Regions from separate parts of the Martelella sp. genome, predicted to be linked through region 1. Evidence: predicted binding sites of a transcription regulator. Region 1 holds the regulator's gene; each other region holds the start of a gene.
The links. Region 1 encodes PhoB, which activates phosphate uptake and scavenging genes when phosphate is short. Its sites were predicted from a motif close to TGTCATNNANCTGTCAT; they were not measured.

Region 1 (8,316 bases):
TGGTGCGTCCAGCCGGCCCGAATCCGCCGGCATCGGCGTTGCCTTTGTCGGGACGCTTTACATGATGGGCGTGGTCCTGCTTCTGGCCTTGCCGATCGGCGTGGCCTCGGCGATCTATCTCGAGGAATTCGCGCCGAAGAACCGGTTTACGGACATCATCGAGATCAACATCAACAATCTTGCGGCCGTTCCCTCGATCATATTTGGCCTTCTGGGCCTTGCCGTGTTCATCGGTCTCCTGGGACTGCCGCGTTCGGCCTCGCTCGTCGGCGGGCTGGTGCTGACGCTGATGACCCTGCCGACGATCATCATCGCCACCCGCGCGGCGCTGCAGGCCGTGCCGGCTTCCATCCGTTCGGCGGCGCTCGGCGTCGGGGCTTCGAAGATGCAGGCTGTCTTTCACCACGTCCTGCCGCAGGCCATGCCCGGCATCCTGACGGGAACGATCATCGGCCTCGCCCAGGCGCTTGGGGAGACGGCGCCGCTGCTTCTGATCGGCATGGTCGCCTTTGTCGCGGACTATCCGGCGAGCCCGCTCGATCCGGCAACCGCGCTTCCGGTTCAGATCTACATGTGGGCGGGCGAAGCCGAGCGCGCCTTTGTCGAACGCACCTCCGCCGCCATCATCGTGCTGCTGGCATTCCTCATCCTGATGAATATTTCGGCCGTCATCCTGAGGCGGCGCTTCGAGCGGCGCAGATAGGCCATGAGGAACCCGACCGTGAAAAGACTTGGAAAAACACAATGAGCAACACGACATACAAGATGGCCGGCCGGGCGGTGTCCGTCTACTACGGACAGAAGCGCGCGCTGTTCGATGTCAGTCTCAACATCCGCGAAAACGCGGTCACCGCGCTGATCGGCCCGTCCGGCTGCGGCAAGTCGACCTTTCTGCGCACGCTCAACCGCATGAACGACACGATCGACAATTGCCGCGTCACCGGCATGATCACGCTTGACGGGGAGGACATCTATGCCTCGGGGATCGATGTGGTCGAACTCAGGGCGCGTGTCGGCATGGTGTTCCAGAACCCCAATCCGTTTCCGAAATCGATCTACGAGAATGTCGCCTATGGCCCGCGCATCCACGGGCTGGCCCGCCACCGCAGCGAATTCGACCAGATCGTCGAGACCAGCCTGATGAAGGCGGGCCTGTTCAACGAGGTCAAGGACCGGCTTCATGAGCCGGGCACCAGCCTTTCCGGCGGCCAGCAGCAGCGGCTGTGCATTGCCCGCGCCATTGCCGTCAGTCCGGAGGTCATCCTCATGGACGAACCCTGCTCGGCGCTGGATCCGATCGCGACCGCCCGCGTCGAGGAACTGATCTCCGAACTGAAGGAAAACTACACCATCGTGATGGTGACGCATTCCATGCAGCAGGCCGCGCGCGTTTCCGAACGCACGGCCATGTTCCATCTCGGCCATATGGTCGAGGAGAACGACACCGACACGATTTTCACCAATCCCGCGGACCAGCGCACCCAGGATTACATCATGGGACGTTTCGGCTGAGGGGCGGTTGCCGCAGGCTCACGCCAAGGAAGGAACAGTCATGGCTCCATCGCATATTCTGACGGCATTCGATGACGAACTGAAATATCTCCAGCGCCGCATTTCCGAGATGGGCGGTCTGGCGGAGGAAATGGTGAGCGAATCGGTGACGGCGCTCGTCAACACCGATACCGAGCTTGCCGAAAAGGTGATCAAGGATGACCTTGTGCTGGACGAGGCGGAGCGCGAGATCGGCGAAAAGGCAGTCGTCGTCATCGCAAGGCGCCAGCCGGTGGCGGCGGACCTGCGCGAAATCATGGGCGCTATCCGGATCGCCTCCGATCTCGAACGCGTCGGCGACATGGCCAAGAACACCGCCAAGCGCGTGATCTCGGTGCAGGGTTCCGGTGTGCCGCGCAAGCTTGCCCACGGCATCGAGCACCTGTCGGAACTGGCGCTCCTGCAATTGAAGGAGGTGCTGGACGCCTACACCTCGCGCCAGGCCGACAAGGCGAGCTCCATCCGCGAGCGCGATGATGAAATCGACGCGATCTACACCTCGCTGTTCCGTGAGCTTCTGACCTACATGATGGAGGATCCGCGCAACATCACCTCGTGCACCCATCTTCTGTTCTGCGCCAAGAATATCGAGCGCATCGGCGACCACGCCACCAATATCGCCGAGATGATCTATTACATTGCAACCGGCTCCCAGCCGCAGGGAGAGCGTCCCAAGGACGACAATTCCCCGGCCGTCGGGTCCGACGATCTCTGAAGCCAGTCAATACAAGGGAGACATACGTCCTATGGTTCCGAAAATCGCAGTTGTCGAAGACGAGGAAGCGCTCAGCGTTCTGCTGCGTTACAATCTCGAATCCGAGGGGTATGAGGTCGAAACCATCATGCGCGGCGACGAAGCCGAAATCCGGCTACAGGAGCGCGTGCCCGATCTGCTTCTGCTCGACTGGATGCTGCCCGGCGTTTCCGGCATCGAGCTTTGCCGCCGCCTGAGAATGCGGCCGGAGACCGAACGCCTGCCGATCATCATGCTGACGGCGCGCGGCGAGGAGAGCGAGCGGGTGCGGGGCCTGGCGATCGGCGCCGATGATTATGTCGTCAAGCCGTTCTCCACCCCGGAGCTGATGGCGCGGGTGAAGGCCATCTTGAGGCGCGCGCGTCCGGAAGTGCTCTCCAGCGTGCTGAAATGCGGCGATATCGAACTTGACCGCGAGACCCACCGGGTGCACCGTAAGGCGCGCGAAGTCCGCCTCGGTCCGACCGAGTTCAGGCTTCTCGAATTCCTGATGACATCGCCCGGCCGAGTGTTTTCCCGCGCGCAGTTGCTCGACGGCGTCTGGGGCCATGACATCTATGTGGACGAGCGTACCGTCGACGTGCATGTCGGTCGACTGAGGAAGGCGCTCAACTTCTCGCAGATGCCGGATGTGATCCGCACCGTGCGCGGCGCGGGCTATTCCATGGAAGTCTAGGCGCGCCCGTAACGCCGCCACAAAGATTTTCAAAACGATTTAATATCCGTCATTGCGGGTGGAACCGGTTCAGCTATGCTGTGCCGGTCAGCCGTTCGGCTCTGTTGAAACAGATTTGCGGCGATTGATTTTTCACGCCCGATTGTCCAATTGGACTGAGGGCGGCCGTCGGCGGATATGCGCGCCGGCAAGAGGGCTTTTCAGGGATGCCTCCTCCCCGCATTCCGAAAAGCCGCAGCACAAGAGGATTGTTGAGATGAGCAGAGCAAGTTTCGCGGAGCCCGCGGTGATGGGCGATCTGATGGCGCGCATGCTGTGGGAAATCGGCGCCGTTCACTTTTCGCCGGACGAGCCCTACAAGCTTGCCTCCGGCTTGGTCAGCCCCGTCTATATCGATTGCCGACAACTGATTTCCTATCCGCGCATCCGCTCCACGCTGATGGATTTTGCCGCCGCCCGGGTGCTTGCCGATGCGGGCTTCGAAAAGTTCGATTGCGTCGCCGGCGGCGAGACGGCCGGCATTCCCTTCGCCGCTTTCCTGGCGGATCGCCTGGAACTGCCGATGATCTATGTCCGCAAGAAGCCGAAGGGCTACGGCAAGAACGCGCAGATCGAGGGCCATCTGCCCAAGGGCGCGCGCGTGTTGGTGATCGAGGACCTGACGACGGCCGGCGGCTCCATGTTCAACTTCATCAATGCCATCCGCACGGCCGGCGGCGTGGTGGAACACGGCATGGCATTGTTCTATTATGGGATTTTCGGCGAGGCGGAGAGACGTTTCCGCGAAGGCGGCGTTGCCCTTCATCATATCGCCACCTGGAAGGACGTGCTTGCGGTGGCGCGCAAGGACGGGCTCGCCGATCAGGCGACGCTCGATGCCGTCGGCGCCTTCCTCGACCATCCGATGGACTGGTCGCGGGCGCGCGGCGGGCTTGAGGAACTGATCGTCTGAGGAGAAGGAACGCCCGCCTCGGTTGGCGGGCGAACTGCCGCGACCCGGCGCACGGACGCCTTACAGAAATTGGGAGAAGATGAATGATTCTATGCTGCGGGGAAGCCCTGATCGACATGCTGCCGCGCGAGACGGACAGGGGCGAGCCTGCCTTTGCCCCCTACGCGGGCGGCGCGGTCTGCAACACGGCGGTCGCGCTTGCGCGGCTCGGACGCAAGACGGGCTTCTTCTCCGGCATTTCGTCCGACCTGATGGGCGACATCATCCGCGAAAAGCTGGATGCGTCGAAGGTCGATCATTCCTATGTCGCCGTTTCCGACCGTCCCACGACGCTTGCCTTCGTCAAGCTGGTCAACGGCTCGGCAAGTTACGCTTTCTACGACGAGAACACGGCGGGGCGGATGATCACCGGGGACGATCTGCCTGAGATCGGCGATGATTGTGCGGCGATGCATTTTGGCGCGATCAGCCTCATCCCCGAGCCCTGCGGCTCCACCTATGAGGCTCTGTTGATGCGCGAGGCGGACAGGCGCGTGATCTCGCTCGACCCCAATATTCGCCCGACCTTCATCACCGATGCCGACAGCCACCGGGCGCGGATCGAGCGGATGGCGGCGAAGTCGGATATCGTCAAGTTCTCCGACGAGGATCTCGACTGGTTCGGCCTTGAGGGCTCGCTTGACGACAAGGCGCGTCACTGGATTGCGGCCGGGGCGAGCCTTGTCGTGATCACCTGCGGCGCGGACGGCGCGATCGGTTACACCGGAGAGCACAAGGTCGAGGTACCGAGCGAAAAGGTCGCGGTGGTCGACACCGTCGGCGCTGGCGACACGTTCGATGCCGGTATTCTGGCCTCGCTTGATATCGCCGGTCTCCTGACCAAGGAGCAGATCCGCACGCTTGCGCCCGAGGCGATCGCCGAGGCGCTGGCGCTCGGCGCCAGGGCCGCCGCCGTCACCGTCTCCCGCGCCGGCGCAAATCCGCCCTATGCGCATGAAATCGGGCTCTGACGTCTCGTTTCCCGCTTTGTTGGCGAAAGGCGATCAGCCGGTGTCCTCCGGCTGATATTCGAGGATGTCGCCCGGCTGGCAGTCGAGCGCCTCGCAGATTTTCTCCAGCGTCTCAAACCGCACGCCCTTGACCTTGCCCGAGCGCAGCAGCGAAATGTTCTGCTCGGTAATGCCGACATGTTCGGCGAGGACCTTCGCCCGCATCTTGCGGCGGGCGAGCATGACATCGAGATTGACAATGATCGGCATGGGTCAGACGAAACGCTGATAGTCTTCGTTGATCGCGGTGGCGAGCACCATCACGTGACCCATCACGAACAGCAGCCCTGCGAGCAGGAACAGCATCAGTTGATCGCTGCCGAGCCCGATCGCCAGCGCCCGGCTGCCGGGCGGGTTGGCGATCGTCGCCAGAAGCGTTGCCACGGGATGCAGGACAAGGCCGGCAACGGCCCCGGCCAGCGCGATCAGGCCCGCACGGCGCAGAAGCGCCGCGACCTCATGGGAAAATGGACTGTCATGCTGGAGCCTGTCGAACAGCGACCAGACGGTCTGCAACCCGTAGAAAAGCAGCCCTGCGAAGAGCGCGAAAAGGGTGAGAAGCGCCAGCCCCGTTGCCGGCGTCAGCGTCACGGCGACGGCAATGTCGAGCGCATCGGCAAGCCAGGTCGAGACCCGGTCCGGCCGGACAAAGGCCGTCCAGGCCGCATAGGCGAGGCCCGCTGCAAGACCGGCCTGAATGATCCGTGTCAGGAGCTTCATCTGGCCGCATAATCTGGAAAGCGCGATCGCATTATTCGAATTCATAGGAATGCCTCTTGTGTTACGAGATAAAATTATCGTAAAACAACAAGAAATTGATGTCAACCGAGGGAAAATTATGATCCGATCCTTTCTTGTTCGCGCCTGTTGCTTCATCGGCCTGCTGGTGCCGGCGGCCTGTTCGACAATTGGCGGCGTCGCGCCGGCCGCGCTCGAGGCCGTTTCGCCGCTTGACGCCGATCCGGCCACGCTGGTGATCGAAGTGACCAAGCCGGCGGCGCTGCCGGTCGACGACAATGATCTGGCGCTTGCCCTGCGCTGGGACGTACCGGGCCAGGAACGTCTGGAGGAAGAGGCGGGACTGAGAGTCTCGCGCCGGACGCCGGCCGCGGCGGACCGCTTGGCCGGCGGCGCGCGGGATACGGTCGATCTCGTGCTCGCGCCGGAGGATGCGGCGCGCATGGCCGCGCTTCTTGCCCAAATCCGGCGTGACAAGCAGGAGGGCGTCGACGGCAAGGGCGCGCTCTCGGTGTCCTTTACGGCGCATTGTGTCGAGGGCGGCGCGGATCTTTCCGGCATGACCGTCGATGTCGCGCTCACCCTCGAACCCGATCAGCCGCCCATCGACCTGATGAGGGACGCGAAAATCGGCAGGCTGCTGGAAAGCCGTGGACGCGAACGGTTGCCCGATTGCCGGGAAGGGCCGGCTCGCGGCCTGTAGCGAGAGCTCCTCCGGGGAATGACGGGCATGGAACGGGCCGCTCGTCTCTTTACTCGGCTTTAAGCTATCGCCGATAGTATGAATGATTATTAACCATATTTGTGACGCCCAGTATGCCCGATTTCAAAAAACTCATGGTTGCTTCCGGTCTTGTTCTTCTTTCCGCCTGCTCCTTGAATTTCCTGCCGGGCGCCAAACCGACGATCCCGTCGCCGATCGCGGCCAATCCGGCATCCCTCAGGATTGCGGTGCTGGCGCCCGAAGAACTGCGGCTGCCGAAGAATGAGATCGTTCTGACCGTTTACCAGAAATCCGGTTCCGGCGAGATCAGCCGGGACTACACGCTTGTGGCGGCGGATGCCGGGCAGGAGGCTGCGGCGGTGGCAGAATTCCGCAAACCCGGCCAGAAGCTGACCGTGCTGCGTCTGTCGCCGACCGACGCATTGGCGCTCAGGGACCAGCAGCAGGAGATGGCCGCAGCCCGCGAGGCCGGCGGGGCCAGGCCGGGCTTCTCGGTCGATCTCGACGCGGCCTGCTGGAACGGGCCGATGATCGCGCCGGCCGTGCCGCTCGACGTCCTGATCGAAGCCGGAACGGAGGAGGGTTTCCACCCTCTGCTTCAGGATATCGACATTTTCGCGCTGATGAACCGGCCAGAGGAATCGCGGCTGAAATCCTGCTCTTGAAGCATCAACCGCAGGTCTGCGCCATAGAGCATTTCGCAGTCAGATGGAAACATCTGACGTCCACGAAAATGCGTTGAAACAAATAGATAGATCGTTTCCGCGTTTCCAGGAAATGCGGAAACGATCTAGAGACTGGCGTTTTATACGCCAGCGTCCTCGTATGTCGCGGCAACGCTGTCGAGGGCGCGCTCCATGCCCGGGCGCAGCGCCACGAGCAGGCTGGCATAGCCGTCTTCTCCGGGCCAGAATCGTTCGGCGAGAAAGGGGCCGGCGCCGGGCGCGACCCGGGTGACGGCGATATTGGCATCACCGAGATTGAACTCGGTCAACCGCATCATCAACTGTTCGCCCAGCGCCAGCGCCTCCATGTCCGGCCGCACCAGCATTTTCCAGACCCATGCCGCGCCCATATGCACCGGCTGTATGGCCGCCGCAATCAACTGGTCTTCGAGATAGAGCGCATGGATTCTGAGCCGGTCGTTCTCCGACAGAAGCCTGGCCACCGGGACGAAGGCTGAAAAGCGGCTGGCATTTTCGGGCGTGTCGCACAGAAGCGAAAGGTCTTGCAGCGCGGCGGAGACTTCACGCGGGTTGCGGGCGACGTGATAGGCGATCCGCCCCTTCCTCCGCAGCGCTTCCCATTTGCCGAGATTATCCTGCCAGGCCTCGCGCTCCGCCCGAGAGAGAGCGCCTGTGGGATCCATCCTGCCGGAAAGGGCGCGGCCGCGGAAGGCGCCTGCAACGCGGAAGGCGAGGCCGCGGGCGGCGGCCACGGCGCGTGCCGAGCGCATGAAGGCGCCATCGGCCAGAAGCGCCGGAAAGGCGATGATGCCCGGAAGATTGGCAAGCGAACCGGCCAGCGCCTCGAACAGCTGGTCAATGGTGGCCATCGGCCGGTGACGTGCGATCAGCGGCGCGTGATACCCGCCTTGCGCCGTTGACGCGACCATATGCGAGCCGCGGTCCGTAACTGAAAAGCCCATGAGCGCCGCAAGCGCGCCGGCCTCGCCGGCCGTGTCTTCGACGAGCGCAAGGCGCTGATGAGCATGGCTTTGCCCGAGCGCCGTCATCACGAAAGCGGCCGACTGGAAGGGATTTGCCTCGATGGCCTGGTTGGCGAGGCGATCGATTGCCGGCTCGAGGTCATCCGGGGCCTCGGAAAAAATGGAGAACTCGCCGCCGCTTCTCAATTCCAGACGGAGGTCGG
Region 2 (8,316 bases), on a different contig from region 1:
GATACCGCAGACGGCGGCCCGGGCGTGATCGTCGGCTATCCGCGCAAGGGCGAGACCGGGCGTCACAATTCCGTCGCGGTGCTGGACGGCGGCGAGATCATCGCCATCCGCGACAAGGTCGACCTGCCGAACTATGGCGAATTTGACGAAAAGCGCGTCTTCGTGCCGGGCGAAATGCCGGGGCCGGTGAATTTCCGCGGCGTCAGGATCGGCATCCCGATCTGCGAGGATATCTGGGGCGATCTCGGCGTGTGCGAAACGCTCGCCGAAAGCGGCGCGGAACTGCTTCTGTCGCCCAACGGCTCGCCCTATTATCGCGGCAAGGTCGACGTGCGCCACCAGGTGGTGCTGAAGCAGGTGATCGAGACCGGGCTTCCGCTCGTCTATCTCAATACGCTCGGCGGTCAGGACGAACTGGTCTTCGACGGCGGCAGCTTCGGCTTCAACGCCGACAGGACGCTCGCCTTCCAGATGCCGCAGTTCGTCGAGGATATCACAGTCTCCGAATGGGAACGCGGCGAGGACGGCTGGCGCATTGTCGGCGGCAAGGTCGCGGCGCTGCCGATCGGCGAGGCCTCCGACTACCGCGCCTGCGTGCTCGGCTTTGCCGACTATGTGAACAAGAACGGCTTCAAGAGCGTGGTGCTCGGCCTTTCCGGGGGCATCGACTCGGCGATCTGTGCCGCCATTGCCGTTGATGCGCTCGGCGCGGAACGCGTGCACTGCGTCATGCTGCCCTATCGCTACACCTCCGAGGAATCGCTCTCCGATGCCGCGGCCTGCGCCAGGGCGCTCGGCTGCCGCTATGATGTGGTCGCTATCGAGGAACCGGTCACCGGCTTCCTCTCCGCGCTGGAGACCATGTTCGAGGGCACCGAGGAAGGGATCACCGAGGAAAACCTGCAGAGCCGCACGCGCGGCACGATCCTGATGGCGATTTCGAACAAGTTCGGCGCCATGGTGGTGACGACGGGCAACAAGTCGGAAATGTCGGTCGGCTATGCGACGCTCTACGGCGACATGAACGGCGGCTTCAACCCGATCAAGGACCTCTACAAGATGCAGGTCTACGCCGTTGCCGCCTGGCGCAACACCGAGCGGCCGGAAGGCATGCACGGGCCGGAGACGAACGCCATTCCGCAGAACATCATCGACAAGGCGCCGTCCGCGGAGCTTCGCCCGAACCAGACGGATCAGGATTCGCTGCCGCCCTATCCGGTGCTCGATGACATCCTTGAATGCCTCGTCGAGCGCGAGATGTCAGTGGAGGCGATCGTTGCGCGCGGGCATGACGCGGAAACGGTGCACCGGATCGAGCATCTGTTGTATGTCGCCGAATATAAGCGACGCCAGTCCGCGCCCGGCGTGAAGATCACGCGCAAGAATTTCGGGCGCGACCGGCGTTACCCGATTACCAACCGCTTCCGCGATCGTTAGTATCGCCGGGCCGGGGAGGGGCATATGAGAAGCTCAGTCGAGATTTATGACGTCGCCACGGGCGAACAGCGCGTTGTGTTTCAGTCTGAAGACCTGATCGAGGCGCCCAACTGGTCGCCTGACGGGCGCTTTCTGATGGTCAACAGCGACGGGCTGATGTACCGCCTGCCGCTGGAGGGCGCGCCGCGTCTCGAGACGATCGACACCGGCTTTGCCGAACAGTGCAACAACGACCACGGCATTTCGCCGGATGGCAAGACGATCGCGATCTCCGACAAGTGCGAATTCGGCAAATCGGCGATCTACACGCTGCCGGCGTCGGGCGGCGCACCGAAGCTGGTGACGCGCAACCTGCCGTCCTACTGGCACGGCTGGTCGCCGGACGGCGCCCGCTTTGCCTATTGCGGGATTCGTGACGACGTCTTCGACATCTACACGATTGCAGCCGAAGGCGGCGAGGAAACCCGTCTGACCCACGGTGAAGGCCGCAATGACGGGCCGGACTACAGTTTCGACGGAGAATGGATCTACTTCAACTCCTCGCGCACCGGCCTGATGCAGATCTGGCGCATCCATCCCGATGGCACCGGGCTTGAGCAGGTGACATTCGACAATGCCGGCAACTGGTTCGCCCATCCCTCGCCAAAGAATGATCGGGTGATCCTGATTTCCTATGAGCCGGATGTCTTCGACCATCCGCGCGACAAGGATGTCCGCCTGCGCGTGATGGATCCCGACGGCGGCAATCTGACGACGCTTTTCTCGCTCTTCGGGGGGCAGGGCACGATGAATTCGCCCAACTGGGCGCCCGACGGCGCGGCCTTCGCCTATGTCCGCTATTTCCCCGTCTGAGCGCGTCCGCCGGGCCGGCCTGTCATCAAGCTGAAATACGACTCGTGTTTTAAGGGTGCCATCCATGGATGCACAGAGGCCGCCGGGGGCTATGGCGGGTTGAGGCGATGGAACCCAGACAGTTCAGAACGCTTTTCATTTCCGACCTTCATTTGGGGTCAAAGGCCGCCAAGGCGGATTTCCTGCTTGATTTCATGCGCCACCACGACGCCGAGACGATCGTGCTCGTCGGCGACATCATCGACGGCTGGCGGCTGAAGCGCAGCTGGTACTGGCCGCAGCCCTTCAACGACGTGGTGCAGAAAATGCTGCGCAAGGCGCGCAAGGGCACGCGCATCGTCTATATTCCGGGCAATCACGACGAGTTCCTGCGGGATTTTCCCGGCACGCATTTCGGTGGCGTGGAAGTTGCGGAGCGGATGATATTCGAGGCGGCCGACGGCCGGAAATATCTCGTCATCCACGGCGATGAGTTCGATGTCGTCGTCCGCCACGCGCGCATCGTCGCCTATCTCGGCGACTGGGCCTATGATGCCGCGATCGCCATCAACCAGGTGCTGGCGGCCGTGCGCCGCAAGCTCGGCATGCCCTACTGGTCGTTTTCCGCCTGGGCCAAGCTGCAGGTCAAGCATGCCGTCAATTTCATCGGAGAGTTCCAGCGCGTGGTCGTGGACGAGGCGCGCAGGAACGAGGTCGACGGCGTCATCTGCGGCCATATCCACCATGCGGTGATGGAAGACATGGACGGCATCCGCTATATCAACACCGGCGACTGGGTGGAAAGCTGCACCGCGGTGGCCGAGCATTTCGACGGCACGTTCGAGCTGATCAACTGGCATAAGATCGAGGGCGTGGCCGAAGACGAGCCGCAGGAGGCGGACGATGCCGACATCGCGCCGCTGATCATGGCGGCCAAGGCCAAGGGCCGCGCGGCCTGACCGGAGCCTCCCGATCGCGCCTTCGCGGCTGTGCGTCTTCAGGCCGGGGCGTTTGCGAAAACCGTGCATCCCGCAATCATTCGACAGTCGGGCAAGGCCGGGCTTTCAGTCCGCGGGACTGACGGTATCGATGCAGATCTGTTGCATCGTCCGATAGATTGGGTCAACGGACGATACAGACTCCACTTTCGCGGCTGACGCGCTATATCATTCAAAAGACTTGCAATCTCTTTCCCGGCATGAAAAGCCTAACAAAGGTCATGATCGCGGTCGATCGTCACGTTCTCGGGTCTTCCGGCTTGCGATGGTTCGGCCGATGTCCCGCTGCCATGGCGGATGAGGCATTTTGCGCCGGGGCCGATGCGGCGTCGTACCGGCGCGGAACACTGGATACTTGCATTTGCAGAACGCGGACGAAACGAAAGCCTCCCTGACGGTTACGCCCGGCGACGGCGAAACGACCACAACCCTTTTTCTGCAGGGGTTCTGGACGGTTCGCAATGCGCGCCCGCTGAGCGGCGAGATCGATCAGCTGGCCGGACAGCTGGAAGGGCGGGGCGGCACGGCGGTGGTCGACCTTTCCGGGCTGGAGCGGCTCGACACGGCCGGCGCCTGGCTGGTGCGCGAGGTGCAGGCCGAATGCAGGGCTGCCGGTTTCGAGACCGAAGTCGCCGGAATGGATGCGCGCGTTTCCGATCTCATGGAGGCCATTCCGGAAACCTTGCCGGAGCCGGAAAAGTCGGAAACGCCGCGCAAGAGCCTGCCGGAGATCATTCTCGATCCGGTCGGCAGGTCGGCGGTGGCGGGCGGGCGCGATGTCTTCCGCGGGATCGGTTTTTTCGGCGCGCTCTTTCTCGGCCTGAAGGCGCTTCTGTCCAGGGGCGGCGGCGTCAATATGGCGGCCATCACGGCCCAGCTCGACCATATGGGCGTGCGCGCCGTGCCGATCATTGCGCTGATGTCGTTCCTCGTCGGAGCCATCATTGCCCAGCAGGGCGCCTTCCAGCTCAGCTATTTCGGCGCCGAGCTCTTCGTGGTCGATCTCGTCGGCATTCTGCAATTGCGCGAAATCGGCGTGCTCTTGACCGCGATTATGATCGCCGGACGCTCCGGCAGCGCGATCACCGCCGAGATCGGCGCCATGCGCATGCGCGAGGAAATCGACGCGCTGAGGGTGATGGGCTTCGATCCGGTCTCCGTTCTGGTGTTTCCGCGTATGGTGGCGCTCCTGATCGCGCTGCCGCTTCTGACGATCCTCGCCAACTTCGCCGCGCTTGCCGGCGCGGTGGTGGTACTTGATGTCTATTCCGGGATCACGCTCGAGACCTTCATGCAGCGCTTCCACGAGGCCGTCGACATGGCGGACGTGATCTCGGGCATGCTGAAGGCCCCCGTCATGGCGCTGATCATCGCCATCATCGCGGCCCTTGAGGGCATGAAGGTCGGCGGCAGCGCCGAATCCCTCGGCCAGAAGGTGACGGCGTCGGTGGTGAAGTCGATCTTCGTGGTGATCCTCGCCGACGGCATATTCGCCATTTTCTACGCAGCGATCGATTATTGAGGAGCAGGCGGTGAACGGCGAGGTCGACAGCAGAACGGAAGAAGACCGCGAAACCATTCTGAGCGTGCGCGGGCTCACCGTCGGTTTTGGCGGTCCGACCGTGCTCGAAGATCTCGATCTCGACGTCTATCGCGGCGAAATTCTCGGCTTCGTCGGCGGGTCGGGCACGGGCAAGTCGGTGCTGATGCGCACGGTGCTGAGGCTGAATGCGCGCCAGGCGGGCACGATCTCGATCTTCGGCAGGGATTTCGACAATCTGAGTTATGAAGACAGGCTCGCCGTCGATATGCGCGTCGGCGTCCTGTTCCAGCAGGGGGCGCTGTTTTCCGGCCTTACCGTTCTTGAAAACGTGCAGGTGCCGATGCGCGAATATCTCGATCTGCCCAAGGCGATGATGGACGATCTCGCGCGGCTGAAGATCGAGATGGTGGGGTTGAGGCCCGAGGCGGCGGAGCGTTATCCCTCGGAGCTTTCCGGCGGCATGATCAAGCGCGCGGCGCTTGCCCGGGCGCTGGCGCTCGACCCGGACCTGGTGTTTCTGGACGAGCCGACCTCGGGCCTTGACCCGATCGGCGCGGCCGAGTTTGACGAACTGATCGGCCGGCTGCGTGACACGCTCGGCCTTACGGTCTATATGGTGACTCACGACCTCGACAGCCTGCACGCCGTATGTGACAGGATTGCGGTGCTTGGAAGGAAGAAGGTGCTGGTCGAGGGAACGCTCGACAAGATGCTCGCCTTCGATGACCCGTGGGTCCAGAGCTATTTCAGGGGCAAGAGGTCCCGCGCTATTTTCGAAAACGCCGCAGATGGCCAACAACAGCGTTGACGGGCAGGCATGGAAACCAAAGCTAACTATACCATTGTCGGTTTTTTCGTACTGCTGGTGCTGGCCTCGGCCGCCGGCTTCGTGTTCTGGCTGCAGGAATACGGCCGGCAGGGACCGATCGCCGAACTGATCGTGCGCATTCCGGGCTCGGCCAACGGCCTAAGCGTCGGCTCCGCCGTGCGTTTCAACGGCATCCAGGTCGGCTCGATCAAGGCCCTGGAAATTGACCCGGAGGACCCGCGCTTCACCATCGCCCGCACCGAGGTGAAGGCTGCCACGCCGGTTCATGACAGCACCACCGCCAAGCTTGAGCTTCAGGGCCTGACGGGAACCGGCTATATCGAACTTGCCGCCAACGGCCAGGACGGACCGAACATCCTGCAGGAAGCGCTGAAGAACGACCAGCCCGCCGAACTGACGGCCGACAAGTCCAGTCTTTCCAACCTGCTGACGACGGCCGACCGGATCATGAAACGGATCGATTCGACGGCAAGCGACGTTCAGACGCTGGTCGAGGACATATCCCCGACACTGACGAAGACGGTCAGCAATGTCGAGACCTTCACCGGAGCGCTTGCCGACAATTCCGACGAGATCGGCGATTTCCTCGAGACCGTCGGCAAATTGTCGCGCACCGTCGACAGTCTCTCCGGCCGGCTCGAGACGACGGTCGATTCGCTCGACAAGGTGATCAAGGCCGTCAATCCGGACGAGGTCGCAAGCATCATCAACAATGCCAACACGATCACCGCCAATGTCGCCGTCGCCTCGAAGAACCTCGACAATGTGATTGCCAAGTTCGCCGACGCGGTTGAAAGCTACAGCACCTTCGGCGATCAGGCCTTTGACGTCTTCAAGAAAGTCGATGCCATTGTCTCGGCGATCGACGCCAACAAGGTCGGCACTTCCGTCGACGATCTCGCGGTGGTCATGGCCGACGCCAAGCAGGCCGTGGCCTCGATCCGCGACGTGGCCGACAGCGTGAATTCGAAGACCCAGAACATCGACACGGCGATCGACAATATCAGCGAGCTTTCCGTCAAGCTCAACGAGGCCTCCTCGCGCGTCAATGACGTGCTGGTGAAGGTCGACAACCTGCTGGGGTCCGACAATGTCGAATCGCTGTCCGATCAGGCCCGCCAGACCCTGGCTGCGGTGCAGCAGGCCGCCGAGACGCTGAATGCCCGCATCGGGCCGATCACCGCGAACCTCGAGAATTTCTCGGGCTCCGGACTGCGCGATGTCCGCGCGCTGGTGTCCGATACGCGCCGGACGGTCGACAGTCTCAACCGGACGATCAATTCCATCAGCAACGATCCGCAGCAGTTCATCTTCGGTACGGACACCATGAAGACCTATGACGGTCGCAATCGCTATTGAGGTTCAAGGCCTGGTTGCGCCGGTCTGAAAGAGGCCCGCCGAAAGCGCGTCCTGGCGGGAGAAAGTCGCTATCAGGACCTTTGCAATCCGGTTCTTATGCCTTACTTCATTGAAATGAATGGATTAGCAGGTCCCAGGAAGGACGGAAGCATGTTTTTTGCGGCGAGAGAGAAAGCCGGAGCGCTGGTAGGACCGCTCGTTGCGCTCGGTCTCCTCGCGGCGGGCCTCAGCGGCTGCGCCCTTCGTCCGCCGAGCGATACGTTTGACCTGACGGCACGGGCGGCGAGCCCGGTGACGGCCGAGCGCGCGCGCACGGCCCGGCTTCAGCTGCTGGTGCCGACGCCGTCGGCCATCCAGGTGCTCGACAATCGCGGCATCGTTGTCAGGCTTTCCGGTTCCGAGCTTCGCTATCTGGCCAACGCCCAGTGGAGCGATCTGTTGCCGTCGGTCATTCAGGCACGGCTCGTTGCGGGGCTGGAGAACACCGGCCTCTTCGGCGGCGTCGGCATGCCGGGGCAGGGGCTTGCGATCGACTATCAGGTGGTGGTGGAGATCCGCGAATTCGCGATCGACGCGGCGGGGCCGGGGACGGCGGACGTAGTGCTCTCGGTCAAGCTCCTCGATGACCGCACCGGCGTCGTCAGGGCCCAGCGCCTGTTTGAAAGCAGCGTCGGCGTCAACCCGTCTGCATCGAGCGGCGTGCTCGTTGCCGCCCTCGACAAGGCCTTCGCCGACGTCCAGGCCGAAATCGTCGGCTGGATCGCCGCCACGCTCTAACCTATTGAATCTACGCATCGTTCTTTCCAAAAATCGATTCTGATTTTTGGGCCGATGCGCCAGGAGGAGGGTCAGATGCGGCGGAAGACCGGGCTTTTGATCCTGTCCTCGTCGGCCGCCGTCAGGAACTTTTCGGTAAAGATTCCTTCCTCGAACAGAAAACCGCGCATCAGCGTGCGGATGGTCGCCTCGATCATCGGCGGCGGCCCGCAGAGATAGGCGGTGGTGTCGGCGAAACCGTCGGGAAAGGCGCGCTGCAGCGCCTCGTGGATGAAGCCGGTCTCGCCCTGCCACCCGTCGCCGGGGTCGGGTTCGGACAGTGCCGGAACGTAGCGGAAATTGCCGTGCTCGGCGGCGAGCGTCTCGAACAGGTCGCGATAGTAGAGATCCTTCAGGCCGCGCGCGCCTTGAAACAGGTAGACGGGCTCGTCCCAGCCGCTTTCCAGAAGATCGAGCACCATGGATTTCGGGCTGGAAAGCCCGCTGCCGCCGCCGACGAAGATCTGCGTGCCGCCGCGCGAGCGTCGGGTGAAGAACTGGCC
Region 3 (8,316 bases), on a different contig from region 1:
ATGTCCTCGATGTCCTCGGCCAGGAGCTTGGACAGGAAGCCGATCGTCGCGAAGGAGAGCGTCAGGAACCCGGCGAAGGGGCCGAAGCCGAACATGGCAACGAAGAAGATCGCGATGATGATCTCCTGCAGCGAGCGGCTGACGGCGATGATGGCGCGGCAGATCATGTAGATGACCGGCGTCGAGACGTTGCGCGCTGCGCCGATGCCGATCGGAACCGAGATGATGACGCCGGCGACCGTCGAGGTCAGCGTCATGGTCAGGCTTTCGACAAGGCCCTTGGAAATATCGCCCCAGCGGCTGGTGAAATCGGGCTGGAGGAAGCCGGCAAGGAAGCGCGCGCCGCGCGTCCAGCCTTCGGCAATGCGCGCCCAGTTCGGGTCAAGCGTCGCAAGCGCCAGCACCAGCCACACGGCGAAGCCGGCCTGAATGACGATGCGCCAGCCGCGATGCGTGAAGATCTGCGGTGGGCGTTTCCATGTTGTCGGATAGCTGCTCATCTTACGATGCCCGCCATCAGCGCAGCGGCTTCGGCCTCGGCGGTGTTGTCGTCCTCGGCGTTCCTGCGCATCGCGTTCCAGTCTTCCGCGCCGTAGATTTCGGTCAGAACCGTTTCGTTCAGCGCATCGGGCGCGCCGTCGAACACGACCGCGCCGGCGCGCAGGCCGACGATCCGCTGCATGAACTGGCGGGCAAGCGGAACGTCGTGGATATTGACGATCGCCGGAAGATTGCGCTCGGCGCAGATCTCGATCAAAAGCCGCATGATCTGGCGGCTGGTCTTTGGGTCGAGGCTTGCCGTCGGTTCGTCGACCAGAAGCAGTTCCGGTTCCTGGGCAAGGGCGCGGGCAATGCCGACCCGTTGCCGCTGACCGCCCGAAAGCGCATCCGCGCGCTTGTCTGCATGCTGCAGCAGGCCGACACGGTCGAGAAGGCCATAGGCGCGGCTGATATCGTCTGCGCCGTAGCGGCGGGTGAAACTGGTCCAGAACCCGACATAGCCGAGGCGGCCGGAGAGCACATTCTCCATCACCGTCAGGCGCTCGACCAGCGCATATTCCTGAAAGATCATGCCGATGCGTCGGCGCATGGCGCGCAGCTTGCGCTGGTCCTGACCGGTGATCGGGCTGCCCGACAGGAGTACGGCGCCACCGGTCGGTTCGACCAGACGGTTGATGCAGCGGATGAGCGTGGATTTTCCGGCGCCCGATGGCCCGATCAGCCCGACGACCTGACCTTCGGGAACTGTGAGGCTGACATCGACCAGAGCCTTGTCGCCGGTCTTGTAGGTCTTGGTGAGCGATTTCAGTTCAAGCATGTCGTGTTCCACGAAAAGATGGACGGGCGGATGAAATCCGCCCGTCCGTCCGAATGGGATTTCGGCTGACTTACTGGCAGTCGTAGGAAACGCCGTTGGCTTCGTCGATCTGACGGATCACGGCCCAGTTGTTCTTGAAGGTGATCGGGATGAACTGCGCTTCGCCCGACTTGGAAAACTCTTCTTCAAGCGAGGAGCCTTCCCATTCGAAGGAGGCGAAGGCTTCCTTGATCTTGTCCTGAAGCGCGGGCGTCAGGTTGTGTGCAACGCCGTAACCGGTCGTCGGGAAGGTCTGCGAGGTATAGATGATCTCGATCTGGTCATCGGAGATCACGTCGCGGGCGAGCATGCGCTTGCGCACCGAATTGGCGATGGCGCCGGCCGGATAATCCTTGTTGGCAACGCCGAGAATGGTGTTGTCGTGCTTGCCGGAGAAGGTGGCTTCGAAATCGGTGCCGGCTTCCATGCCGTATTCGGATTTCAGAATGGCGGACGGAGCCTTGTAACCGGAATTGGAGGTTTCCGAGGAGAAGGCAAGCGTCTTGCCCTTGATGTCCTCGACGTCTTCAATGCCGGAGCCCGGATAAGTGATCAGTTCCATTTCATAGCCGAACGAGCCGTCCTCGGCCGCCATCATGGTGAAGGGGCGGAAGCCGGCGCAGGCAACGGCCAGCGGGTTCGAGCCGGTGTTGAAGCCTGCGACGTGCAGGCGGCCGGCGCGCATGGCCTCGATCTGGGCGGCGTTGGAATCGACGGGGAAGAACTGGACCCGCTTGCCGGTGACCTCTTCCATATGGGCCAGGAAATCGGCCCAAGCTTCGGCGTAGACGGCCGGGTCTTCAACCGGCGTGTAGGCGAAGATCAGAACGGACGGATCGACAAGCTCAGCCGGATCGGACGGGATATCGGCGATCAGATCGCCGTCGGCGTCGGTGTAGCGGCTATCCAGGGTGAAATCGGCAAGGGCCGGAACGGACATCGCGATCAGGGCAGTGGCGGCAAGAAGCATACTGCGCATATTGGCTCTCCAGTCTGTATTGGCTCTGGAGGCGACTTAGCAAGTCTTCGTTACAGTATTACGACGATGCACCTGTCTCCGGCCTCGACCGACCGATTGAACTGAAGGTCCTTGCGGCTTGCCTGCCGTCCTACCGGACCGCCTTTACGCCTTCCAGGAGCAGCGTCGTCGCCATTGCCGCATAGTCTTCGCGGGTGATCTTGCCGCCGTCGCGGAACCACATATAGACCCAGTTCATCATGCCGAACAGCGACATGGTGACCGGCATCAGAAGCGGGCGCTCCGGGCGGTCGAGCTCGGGATGGATCTCGCGGATGACGGCAGAGAAACGGCCGACGATGCTGCGCTCGAGCGCGCGGATCTGCTTGGTCTGCTCGGCGGTAAGGGCAGGCGCCGCATTGAGCTGCACCTTGTGCTGGTCATCGGCGCCGCGATATTCGTTCAGCACCGTCATCACCAGTTTCTCGAGCCGGGCCTTGTGTTCGAGGCCCGGGTCGTCGGCGGCCTCGAGCGCTACATCAAGCGCCTCCAGATGCGAGGCGATGATGGCGAAGATCAACGCCTCCTTGGAGGGGTAATAGTGGTAGAGCAGCGCCTTCGACACGCCCGCCGCGCGCGCGATCTGCGACATCGACGCCTTTTCCATGCCCTGCGTGGCGAACACATGGGCGGCGTTTAAAAGCAGGCCGTGCCGCTTTTCCTCGAAATCATTGGCCCGTGTTCTCGCCATGTTCTCTCAAAACTCCTGATGGGCAGGCAAAAGGGGCGGTTTCGCCCCTTTTAGCATTGGCTAATCAATTGACCAACCGGCCGGTGATTATTTCGGGCGATTGTCAACCACGCGCTTGGCCTTGCCTTCCGAACGGGCAACGCTTTCCGGATCGCGAATGTCGATCTTCGTTGAAACGCCGATCACCGACTTGATGTGGTGCGCCAGCTCCTTCGCCGAGGCCAGCCGGGCTTCCGCCGAGGACTGATCCGGCGTGCACTCCACATGCACGGTCATCACGTCCATGCGGTTCTTGCGGGTCAGTTCGATCTGGAAATGCGGGGCAAGGCCATCGCATTTCAGGATCATCTCCTCGATCTGGGTCGGGAAGACATTGACGCCGCGCAGGATGATCATGTCGTCGGAGCGGCCGGTGATCTTTTCGATCCGGCGCATGGAGCGCGCCGTGCCGGGCAGGATGCGGGTCAGGTCGCGGGTGCGGTAGCGCACCATCGGCAGGCCCTCCTTGGTCAGCGTGGTGAAGACCAGCTCGCCCATCGCGCCGTCGGGAAGCACCTCGCCGGTCTGCGGGTCGATGATTTCGGGATAGAAATGGTCTTCCCAGACATGCAGCCCGTCCTTGGTTTCCACGCATTCATTGGCAACGCCCGGACCCATGATCTCCGAAAGGCCGTAAATGTCGACGGCGTGCATGTCGAAGGCGTCCTCGATTTCCGCCCGCATCGCGTTGGTCCAGGGTTCGGCGCCGAAAATGCCGACCTTCAGCGAGCTTTCGCGCGGATCGATGCCCTGGCGGCGGAATTCGTCGAGGATCGACAGCATGTAGGAGGGGGTGACCATGATGATCTGCGGCTTGAAGTCGCTCATCAGGGTGACCTGACGCTCGGTCATGCCGCCGGAGATCGGCACGACGGTGCAGCCGAGACGTTCGGCGCCGTAATGCGCGCCAAGGCCGCCGGTGAAAAGCCCGTAGCCATAGGCTACATGACAGATATCGCCCGCGCGACCGCCGGACGCCCGGATCGAGCGAGCCATGACATCGGCCCAGACATCGATATCGTTCCTCGTGTAGCCAACAACGGTCGGGCGCCCGGTGGTGCCGGAGGAGGCGTGGATGCGCGCAAGCTTCTCGCGCGGCACGGCGAACATGCCGAAGGGGTAGGTGTCGCGCAGGTCCGTCTTCACAGTGAAGGGAAACTTCGCGAGGTCGGCAAGCGTCCTGAAATCGGACGGATGCACGCCGCTGTCATCGAAGCGCTTGCGGTAGAAGGGCGAGTTCTCATAGGCGTGGTTCAGCGACCAGGCCATGCGCTTTTGCTGAAGGGCGGAGATTTCGTCGCGGCTCGCCACCTCGATCGGGTCGAGAATCTCGCGGGACGGCTTCAGATTGTCGATGGCGTTCATGTCTTCCTCCTCGAAAACGTATGCGCTCAGGCTTTCAGCAGCGTGCCGTTGATGGTGCGCGAATGGCCGCGGAACTCGGCGATCACCGCTCCGTCCTCCCGTGTCACGCTTATATCATAGATGCCGGATCGGCCTCTGCGCGAAACCTCGCGCGCGGTGGCGGTCAGGCGGTCGCCGAGCGCGCCGGGTGCTACGTAGGTCATCGAGCAGTGCTGGGCGACGGTCAGCTGGTTATAGGTGTTGCAGGCAAAGGCGAAGGCGCTGTCGGCGAGCGTGAACAGATAGCCGCCATGGGCATTGCCGTGGCCATTGGTCATCGCCTCCGTCAGCGTCATGGAAAGCGTCGCCTCGCCGGGGGCAATGTGCTCGATCGTCATGCCGAGGTGCCGCGAGGCATTGTCGTCATTCCACATCGCCCTGGCGCAGGCTTCGGCCAGTTCCTGCGGGCTCATCGCGTTGATCGTTGCCTCCATGTTCATTTTCCCTCGAAGACCGGCGCGCGCTTTTCCAGAAAGGCGGTCACGCCTTCGGCATAATCATCCGTGCGGCCCGCTTCGCGCTGGCAGTCGCGCTCCATGTTCAGATGGGCGGAAAGGTCGTGTTCGGAGGCCGCCTGGATCAGTCGTTTGGTCAGTCCCAGACCCTTCGTCGGGCCACTTGCAAGCTTTGCCGCAAGCGCCGTTGCCTCTTCCATCAGCTTTTCGTCTTCGACGGACTTCCAGATCAGGCCCCAGTCTTCGGCCTTCTCGGCGATAAGCGGCTCGGCGGTCATCGCCAGCGCCTTTGCGCGCGGTTCGCCGAGCGCGCGCGTCAGCGACCAACTGCCGCCGGCGTCGGGAATGAGGCCGATCTTCGAAAAGGCCTGGATGAATTTCGCTGATTTCGCGGCGAACACGATATCGCAGGCAAAGGAGATGTTTGCGCCCGCGCCTGCCGCCACGCCGTTGACGGCACAAATCACGGGTTTTTCCAGCGAACGGATCAGGCGCAGCGTCGGATTGTAATAGGTCTCGAGCGTCTCGCCGAGATCCGGCTTCTCCGTCATCTGGCGCGGATCGCGGTCGCCGAGGTCCTGGCCGGCGGAGAAGGCGCGGCCGGCGCCCGTCAGAAGAACGGCGCGAATGTCCGCCTCGTCATGGGCGCGCTGCAGCGCTGCCCGCAAGGCGAGATGCATATCGACATTGAAGGAATTCAGTTTTTCGGGACGGTTGAGCGTTACGCCCAACACGCCGTCTTTCAACGTGACGAGCACGCTTTCATTATCGGTCATTCTTGCCTCCCGTCGCGCGCTCCTCAAGCGCGGCTGATAATTGTTGTTGCATAAACCGTCCGGTCGGTCAATAATAGTCTCCAGAATTTGGGAGGAGACATGACGAACCTATACGATCGCCATTCCGCGCTGCTGGCGCGGGCGGTGGAAGCGCTCAGGACCCGTGCCTTCTGGACGCCCTTTCCGGAAGTGCCGTCGGGCAAGGTCTATGGCGAGACCGCCAAGGCCGACGGCATTGCCGGTTTCGAAGCGCTTGTCGGCAATGCTTTCGACATTCCGGGCCATCCCGAGACCCGCCGCGTCGGCCGCGAGAATGCGCCGTGGGGCCAGACGCTCGCCATTTCCTATCCTGCCGCCGATCCAGCAACGCTGATCGCGGCCTGCGAGAAGGCATCGCATTCGTGGGCGTCCGCCGATCCGGAAACCCGCGCCGGCATCCTTCTGGAAGCGCTCACCCGGCTCAACGCCATGAGCTTTCTCATCGGCCACGCCACCATGCACACCACCGGACAGGCCTTTCCCATGGCCTTTCAGGCCGGCGGCCCGCATGCGCAGGATCGCGGGCTGGAAGCCGTTGCCGCGGCCTATGCGGAGATGACCGGCAGCGCCACCGCCGCCACCTGGGTAAAGCCGCAGGGCAAGCGCGACCCGATCACGCTGGAAAAGCGCTGGCGCATTGTCCCGCGCGGCCTGTCGCTGATGATCGGCTGCCAGACGTTTCCGAACTGGAACGGCTATCCGGGGTTGTTCGCCAGCCTTGCCACCGGAAACACGGTGATCGTCAAGCCGCATCCGGGCGCGATCCTGCCGCTGGCGCTCACCGTCAAGGTTTTGCGTGAAGTTCTGGCGGAAGAAGGCTTCTCGCCGGATGTGGTTCTGCTCGCCGCAGACGAGCCGGGCGCGGAAATCACCAAGGCGCTGGTCGAAACCCGGGCGTTCTCGATCATCGACTATACCGGCTCCTCCGTCTTTGCCGCTTGGCTGCGGAAGAATGCGGACGGCGCTCTCGTCTTTACCGAGGAGACCGGCGTCAACTCGATCACCATCACCGGCACGGATGATTTTGCCGGCATGTGCGACAACATCGCCTTTTCGCTGTCGCTCTATTCCGGCCAGATGTGCACCTCGCCGCAGAATCTCTATCTGCCGAAGGACGGGATCGAGACGGATGAGGGCCACAAGAGCTTCGATGAGGTCGTCGGCGGCATCGTCGCTGCCATCGACAGGCTGCTTGAAGACGGCGCGCAGGCATCCTCGGTCTGCGGCGCGATCGCCAATGCCGCGACCTTCGAGCGCGTCGCGAAGGCCCGCCATGCCGGCCGCGTCGTGCGCGAAAGCCGCGAGACCGGGCTTGGCGCCTCGGCGACGCCGCTTCTTGTTGTGGCCGATGACCGTGAAGGCGGCCTTGAGCGTGACGAATGCTTCGGCCCGGTGTCCTTCTTCATCGCCTGCAAAGATGCGCATGACGCCATCGCCAGGGCTTCGGCCATCGCAGCCGAAAAGGGCGCGATCACGGCGGCCCTTTATGCCACGGACGGCGCGCTGATCGAGGAGGCCGCAACGGCCTTTTCGAAGGCCGGCGTCAATCTCTCGGTGAACCTCACCGGCAATATCTATGTCAATCAGTCGGCGGCCTTCTCGGACTACCATGTCACGGGCGCAAACCCTTCGGGCAATGCGAGCCTCACCGACACGGCCTTTGTCGCGCCGCGGTTCCGGCGCGTCATGATCCGCTGGCCCAGAGCCGCCTGAGAGGCGGCCTGACAGCTCGTTTTGGATACATCAGGGAGGAGAATCCAATGAAATTGATGACAACAACGGCACTGGCGATGCTCGCCACGCTCGGTCTCGCAACGGCCGCAAGCGCCGAGATCAGGCTCGGCGCCAGCCTTTCGGCCACGGGTCCTGCCGCCTTTCTCGGCGATCCGGAAGCCAAGACCATCGAAATGCTGGTCGAGGAACTGAACGCCAAGGGCGGCATCAATGGCGAGAAGATCGATCTGACGCTTTATGATGATGGCGGCGACCCCAACAAGGCGCGCACCTTCGCCACCCGCCTGATCGAGGATGACGAAGTTGTCGCCATCATCGGCGGCACCACCACCGGCACCTCCATGTCGATCCTCTCGGTTGCCGAGGACGAAGGCATTCCCTTCATCTCGCTCGCCGGCGCGATCCAGATCATCGACCCGGTCAAGGACTATGTCTTCAAGACGCCGCATACCGACCGCATGGCCTGCGAGAAGATCTTCGACAACATGCAGAAGAACGGCATCACCAGGATCGGCATGATCTCCGGCACCGACGGCTTCGGCGCGTCGATGCAGGCGCAGTGCAAGGACGTCGCCGGCGGTTATGATATCGAAATCCTCGCCGATGAGATCTACGGCCCGAGCGATGCCGACATGACGCCGCAGCTCACCAAGATCAAGAACACCGAGGGCGTTCAGGCGATCCTCAACCCGGGCTTCGGCCAGGGTCCGGCGATCGTCACCCGCAATGCCAGCCAGCTCGGCATCGACCTGCCGCTCTACCAGAGCCACGGCGTGGCCTCCGACAGCTTTATCGAGCTGGTC
Region 4 (5,430 bases), on a different contig from region 1:
TTGCTATTCCGTTGTAACAAGCTGAAACCAGTTGTCGAGAAAGCGCCCACGTTTGATGGTGTCAAGAAAGACGAGCAACTCTGGCCCCAGAGTTATTCTTTGCTCGCTTCCAGGCGCAGCAGCACGGACAGTAAGCCCAAGAACGTCGTTGGCAAAGACCGTGCGTCCCTCCGCTGATAACATCGCTGCGGCGACGAAGGCACCAAGCGGATGAGTGGACTTGTCTGGGACGAAGATTGTCCAGGGAACCGATAATAGGTAGTCCTGAGGTTCTATATAGTCGATCGGCGCTCCATCTGCCTGTGCAGAGATGACACTGGAGAGGGGAATATTGTATCCGAGATCGATTTCGCCGGCGGCAAGCGCTGTGAGCAGCTCGGTGCCGGTTTCGAATATCCGTGCCTGTACGCTTCCGAAATCACGCGCCAGCCGCCAGGACAGAGCTGAGCGAAGCGAATCTTGTGTGGCGAGAAGGTAGGAGATGCTGTCGATCCCAACGTTGACGATACCAATTCGTTGGTAATAGGGGCTTGGTGACTGCTCCAGGGCGCGTGCGAGTGCCAGTCTTGTCGTCGGCAGGTCACCTGTTGTCATGGTATCCTCTTTGCGGATGACGAAGACGGCGGGATCGGAATGCATTTCAAAGAGTTCGTTGCGCCAGTGCGGTGGGCGCCCGTCCGGTCCCGCCGAGGCTATAAAGTCGACCAGTGGCCTGACGAAGCCATTGTTGCTCAGCGAGACGGCAATATCCGGCACAGGAAGAAGCACGATATCAGCGGAACCGAAGGTCGGTGTTCTGACCAAAGCGGCAATCTGCGGCGGGCGGAGCGAGGAGTAGTTGATAGTTAGCGAGGGAAAGCGCGTTTCAATCCAATCCAATAAGGGAGCCATGTTGTCGTGCGGCAATGTGCTTACGATCGTGAGGTCCGGCTCCGGCTGCTGCGCATTCAGGTCTGCCGGAGGCAAGAGCGCTGCCAGGCTCAGGAACGCGAATGCCGGCAACCTGATCCAGCCTGCCCGAAACCAGGGCTTGCGGGGCGTCTTGTCTGCGCCGGAGGCATTTGGGATTGGAAGGCGGACCTCCACCCGCAATCCGCCGCCGTCAGCTTCGTCGAGTTCGATTGTTCCGTGCGCCGCGCTGATAACCTCACGGGCGATGGCGAGGCCGAGTCCTGAGCCGGGCCTGTCCATCCGGTCCCGCACATAGCGCTCGAAAACGGCTTCCCTGCGGTCGAGCGCGATACCGGGCCCTTTGTCGCAAACAGTGAGCACGGCCTCGCTGCTCTGTGTCGTGACCGTCACCCGTGTCGGGCCTGGTGCATGCAGAAAGGCATTTTCGATCAGGTTGCGGATCATTTCGATCATTCCGACCGGATCGGCATCGATGAGTACCTGTTGGTCCGGGCGCGAGAACTCAACCTCACGGAGACCTTCTGCGAACTCGCCATTGCTCCCGATGCGGTTCAGTGCTTCTTCGACATAGTCGGATAGGTCGCCGGTCTCCGCCTCCCTCATCTTGAGTTTATGCAAAAGCGTTGCGTCAGTGAGCCATCGGTTTGCCAGAGTGCTGGCGGTGGCGGCGTTGCGATGAATCCTTGCGACCCTGTCGCGCATGATCTCAGCATCAGTTTCGTCGAGCGCAACCTCCGCCTGCGCGCGCAGCGCTGCAAGTGGCGTGCGAAGCTGATGGGCGGCATCAGCCGTGACGCGCCTCAACCCCTCCAGCGTCGAGGCGAGCTGGGCCATGAAATCATTGAGTGCGACGACGAGCGTTTCGATTTCCCTGGGGACGTCCCGTGAAATCGGGCTGAGGTCGGAGCGGGCTCGGTTGCGCAGGACCCTCGCCACCGAGCGTAGAGGCCGGAACGCAAGGCGGATGCCGCCCCACATAAGGAGAAAGGCGGCGACAGCGACGGCCGCCGCTGGAACGAGCGAGTCGACGATAAGATGGCTGGTCAGTGCGTTGCGTGATTCCCGCGTTTCGGCGACCAGCACGTCAATCCATCCCGCATCTCCGGTTGTCGCGTCGGTTCTGTAACGCGCTACTGCCGCGATGCGCACCGGCTCGCCGTCCATCGTTCCGTCCGAAAGCCTGAGGGAGGGGGTCTGCGGCGTCTCGATATCGAGGCCCAGAACCGGAGAGCCGGTGACGACCGACCCGTTCGGCGCCACGACCCGATAGAATATTCTGTTCATCTGGGTCGTTCCCAGGATGGCGAAGGCCGAATAGGGGATATCGACGATGACGTTGCCGTTCTCATAGGCGGCGGTATCAGCAATGGCCAGGGCCGCCGCTCCCAGCACGCGGTCGAAAGCTTCATCAGCGGCGCGGTAGGCATTGCTGTAGGCGGTGTTGTAGAGCAGGGCCCCGGCGAGAAGAAACACGAACCCGGCGCTTGCAATCACCGCTTTTTCGATCGAAAGGCGCGCCAGCCGCTGCCGGATTGAAAGGCGGTCGGTCATTTCCTGCTCCGGTTTCTCCTCTTCGGCAGAAGTCTTAACGCTGGCTGCTTGTTTCCCGCAAGATGTAGCCGACTCCGCGCTGCGTGATGATCTCGACCTGGGCGCCCTGCAGTTTTTTTCGCAGACGAGAGACCAGCAGTTCCACCGCATTGGGCGTGCCCGCGTCATCATGGCCGAAAAGCCTGACTACGACATGCTCCTTGTTGACCGGCGTGCCGGGCGCTTTGGCCAGCGCCTCAAGCATATCGTATTCGCGGCGGCCGAGCTCGAGCGGTGCGCCGGCAAGGCTGGCCGCCCGGTTGTTCATGTCCAGTCTGAGATCGCCAAAAACGATTTCGCCGGTCGTTATGCCGCTGCTGCGGCGCGCAAGCGCGCGCACCCGAGCCGCCACCTCGCTGAGATCGCAGGGCTTGACGATGTAATCGTCGGCGCCAAGATCGAGCAGTCCCACCTTGTCGGCGATCTGGTTGCGGGCTGTCATGACCAGAACCGGCGTTCTGCTTCCGCCGTGACGGATTGCCGAAAGAACTTCGAAACCGTCGCGTTTCGGAAGGTTGATGTCGAGGATGACGACATCAAAGCCGTCGCTCATGGCGTAGTCCTCGCCGCGCTCGCCATCGCCGACATGTTCGACATCGTGCCCCTCGCGGCGCAGCTTTGTCGCAATGGCGTCGGCAAGGTCTTCCGAGTCTTCAACTAATAGTATTCGCATTTCTTCCCATGACAGGACTCTGACAGAAAATCCGCCTAGTCTCTTCTCCCAAGGGCCAAGGCGAAATCGCACGCGAGTTCTCCGGGTCCGGGAGGAGACTATACTTTGACGAACGCAGGAAGAACAGGCTTGCTGGCTTGCGCCATTGCCGTTTGCGCGTCGGCCGCCATGGCGGGCGCCGATGCCGAGCAATGCGCGAGGCCCTATCTGGCGGCGCCATACAGCGACTGCAACAATGATCTCGTCGCCGACCTTCCCGCCGACCCGGCGCTGTGGAGGAACCCGCCGACGCTGGTTTGGGCCTATGCGCCGATCGAGGATCCGGCGGTTTACGCCGAGCTCTTCAAGCCTTTCACCAACCACCTGAGCCAGTGCCTCGAACGACAGATAGTCTACTATCCCGTCTTGACCGGTGCCGCCGAAATCGAGGCTCTGAAATCGGGGCGGCTGCATTTCGCCGGGTTCGCGACGGGATCGACGGTCACGGCCGTTCGCGAGGCCGGCGCCGTGCCTTTCGCGACCAAGGGAATAGGCGACGAGGTCCGGGGCTATCGTCTGATCTCCGTGGTGCGGAAGGGGTCTCCCTATCACAAGCTCAGTGATCTTGTTGGCGGGCGGGTGGCGCATTCCAGTCCGTTGTCCAATTCCGGAAACCTCGCGCCCAGGGCCCTGTTCCCCGAACAGGGGCTGCGACCCGACATCGACTATATACCGATCATGTCCGGCGGGCATGATAAGTCCCTGCTTGGACTGGTCGCCGGCGATTACGACATGGCCGCCGTCGCGTCGGATGTTTACGAGCGCATGGCGGACAGGGGCATGATCGATCCCGAGAGCGTGCGGATCATTTATGAAAGCCCGCTCTTTCCGACATCCTCGTTTGTCTATGCGCATGATCTCGATCCGGAGCTGTCATCCGCCCTGGAACGCTGCTTTTTCGGCTTTCTGTTCCCGCCGGAGATGCAGGCGGAATTCAATGGTGACACCAATTTCATTCCGCTTTCCTTCAAGGACAGCTGGGCGACGGTGCGCGACGTCATGGTCAGGGCAAACGCCATGGCGGAATAGAGCTTAGCCGAAGCGGCGGCGCCCGACAGCGCCGCTTACTCACACACGCAACAGCCGAGGTAAACTTCAATGGGATCTTTCACGGGATCGCCACCGGGGACGACTGTGCCCGCGGACAGGGGCAAAAGCCGGATCCATCGCTGGCTTTACTACAGCCGCATTGCGGCGAACGAGCCGGCGGGACTGCTCGCCATCGTTCTCCTTGTACTCTTCTTCTACCTGATTGCCGCGCCCGTCCTTCTGTTGCTGGCAGATGCATTCCGGGTTCAGTACGCCGAGCAGGCGCGCACCGGAAAAGAGGTGGGGGCGCTGACAACCTATTACGTCCAGCGGGTCATGCTTTCACCCATCGCCCGGGATGTTTTCTGGACGCCGCTTTTCAATACGGCGACCATCGCGGCGGGTGCGATCGTCGTCGCGCTTGTCGTCGGCACACCGCTCGGCTGGCTCCTGAGCCGCACCGATCTTCCGGGCAAACGCTGGTTTTCGACCGCGCTCATCGTTCCCTACATGCTGCCGTCATGGACCTTTGCCCTGGCATGGACGACCCTTTTCAAAAACCGGACGACCGGCGGCGCCACCAGTTGGGCGGAGGCGGTTGGCTTCGAGCCGCCGGACTGGCTCGCCTACGGCTTCCTGCCGATTACGCTGATCCTGGCGTTGCACTACACGCCCTTCGTGATCCTGCTTTTCGGAAACGCCCTGCGCAAGTTCGATTCTCAACTTGAGGATTCCGCCCGCATTCTCGGCGCCGGCCGATGGGACGTGGCGCGTCGCATAATATTGCCTTTGATGCTGCCGGCGCTGGTTTCCGCTTCAACACTGATCTTCGCCAAATGCCTCGGAGATTTCGGCGTGGCCTATATCGTCGGGGTTCCCGTCGGCTATGATGTTCTTGCCACCTCGCTGTTCCGCGCGATCAGCACCAGCCAGACCGGCGTCGCTGCCGTCCTGGCCGGAACGATCGTTCTGCTCGGCGCCGTCTCCATTCTCATCGACATGCGCCTTTTGAAGGAAGCGCGCCGTTTCGAGACGATCGGTTCGAAAAGCGCGATGAACAGGGTGACGCCGTTGCGAAAGTGGCGGCTTCCGGCGACCGGCTTCGCTCTTCTCGTTTTCACCGTCAGTGCAGCCATTCCGCTTCTGGCATTGGGGCTGACCACGGTGATGCTGCGTCCCGGCGTCTT

Region 2: AC5DC2_RS12505 (UDP-2,3-diacylglucosamine diphosphatase) is a predicted target of PhoB. The motif match lies at 2,310-2,326, and genes of this name have one in related genera.
Region 3: phnD (phosphate/phosphite/phosphonate ABC transporter substrate-binding protein) is a predicted target of PhoB. The motif match lies at 2,386-2,402, and genes of this name have one in related genera.
Region 4: phnD (phosphate/phosphite/phosphonate ABC transporter substrate-binding protein) is a predicted target of PhoB. The motif match lies at 3,184-3,200, and genes of this name have one in related genera.

Annotation. Positions count from the first base shown of each region.
Region 1 is NZ_CFHTCS010000010.1:15,052-23,367, forward strand. It holds gene pstA (phosphate ABC transporter permease PstA) at 1-703, shown strand, start outside; gene pstB (phosphate ABC transporter ATP-binding protein PstB) at 745-1,512, shown strand; gene phoU (phosphate signaling complex protein PhoU) at 1,553-2,266, shown strand; gene phoB (phosphate regulon transcriptional regulator PhoB) at 2,298-2,981, shown strand; gene AC5DC2_RS01980 (orotate phosphoribosyltransferase) at 3,238-3,933, shown strand; gene AC5DC2_RS01985 (carbohydrate kinase family protein) at 4,017-4,943, shown strand; gene AC5DC2_RS01990 (helix-turn-helix domain-containing protein) at 4,977-5,192, opposite strand; gene AC5DC2_RS01995 (DUF2975 domain-containing protein) at 5,196-5,747, opposite strand; gene AC5DC2_RS02000 (hypothetical protein) at 5,821-6,423, shown strand; gene AC5DC2_RS02005 (hypothetical protein) at 6,537-7,109, shown strand; gene AC5DC2_RS02010 (GNAT family N-acetyltransferase) at 7,250-8,316, opposite strand, start outside.
Region 2 is NZ_CFHTCS010000140.1:1,743-10,058, reverse strand. It holds gene AC5DC2_RS12515 (NAD+ synthase) at 1-1,437, shown strand, start outside; gene AC5DC2_RS12510 (TolB family protein) at 1,462-2,289, shown strand; gene AC5DC2_RS12505 (UDP-2,3-diacylglucosamine diphosphatase) at 2,397-3,227, shown strand; gene AC5DC2_RS12500 (ABC transporter permease) at 3,628-4,788, shown strand; gene AC5DC2_RS12495 (ABC transporter ATP-binding protein) at 4,799-5,617, shown strand; gene AC5DC2_RS12490 (MlaD family protein) at 5,627-6,997, shown strand; gene AC5DC2_RS12485 (ABC-type transport auxiliary lipoprotein family protein) at 7,148-7,774, shown strand; gene AC5DC2_RS12480 (NADH:ubiquinone reductase (Na(+)-transporting) subunit F) at 7,846-8,316, opposite strand, start outside.
Region 3 is NZ_CFHTCS010000018.1:10,774-19,089, reverse strand. It holds gene phnE (phosphonate ABC transporter, permease protein PhnE) at 1-500, opposite strand, end outside; gene phnC (phosphonate ABC transporter ATP-binding protein) at 497-1,318, opposite strand; gene phnD (phosphate/phosphite/phosphonate ABC transporter substrate-binding protein) at 1,389-2,336, opposite strand; gene AC5DC2_RS03185 (TetR/AcrR family transcriptional regulator) at 2,467-3,066, opposite strand; gene paaK (phenylacetate--CoA ligase PaaK) at 3,154-4,470, opposite strand; gene paaI (hydroxyphenylacetyl-CoA thioesterase PaaI) at 4,497-4,943, opposite strand; gene paaG (2-(1,2-epoxy-1,2-dihydrophenyl)acetyl-CoA isomerase PaaG) at 4,946-5,740, opposite strand; gene paaN (phenylacetic acid degradation protein PaaN) at 5,840-7,492, shown strand; gene AC5DC2_RS03160 (ABC transporter substrate-binding protein) at 7,540-8,316, shown strand, end outside.
Region 4 is NZ_CFHTCS010000276.1:63-5,492, reverse strand. It holds gene AC5DC2_RS17995 (sensor histidine kinase) at 4-2,463, opposite strand; gene AC5DC2_RS17990 (response regulator transcription factor) at 2,498-3,175, opposite strand; gene phnD (phosphate/phosphite/phosphonate ABC transporter substrate-binding protein) at 3,281-4,243, shown strand; partial or broken gene AC5DC2_RS17980 (ABC transporter permease) at 4,349-5,430, shown strand, end outside.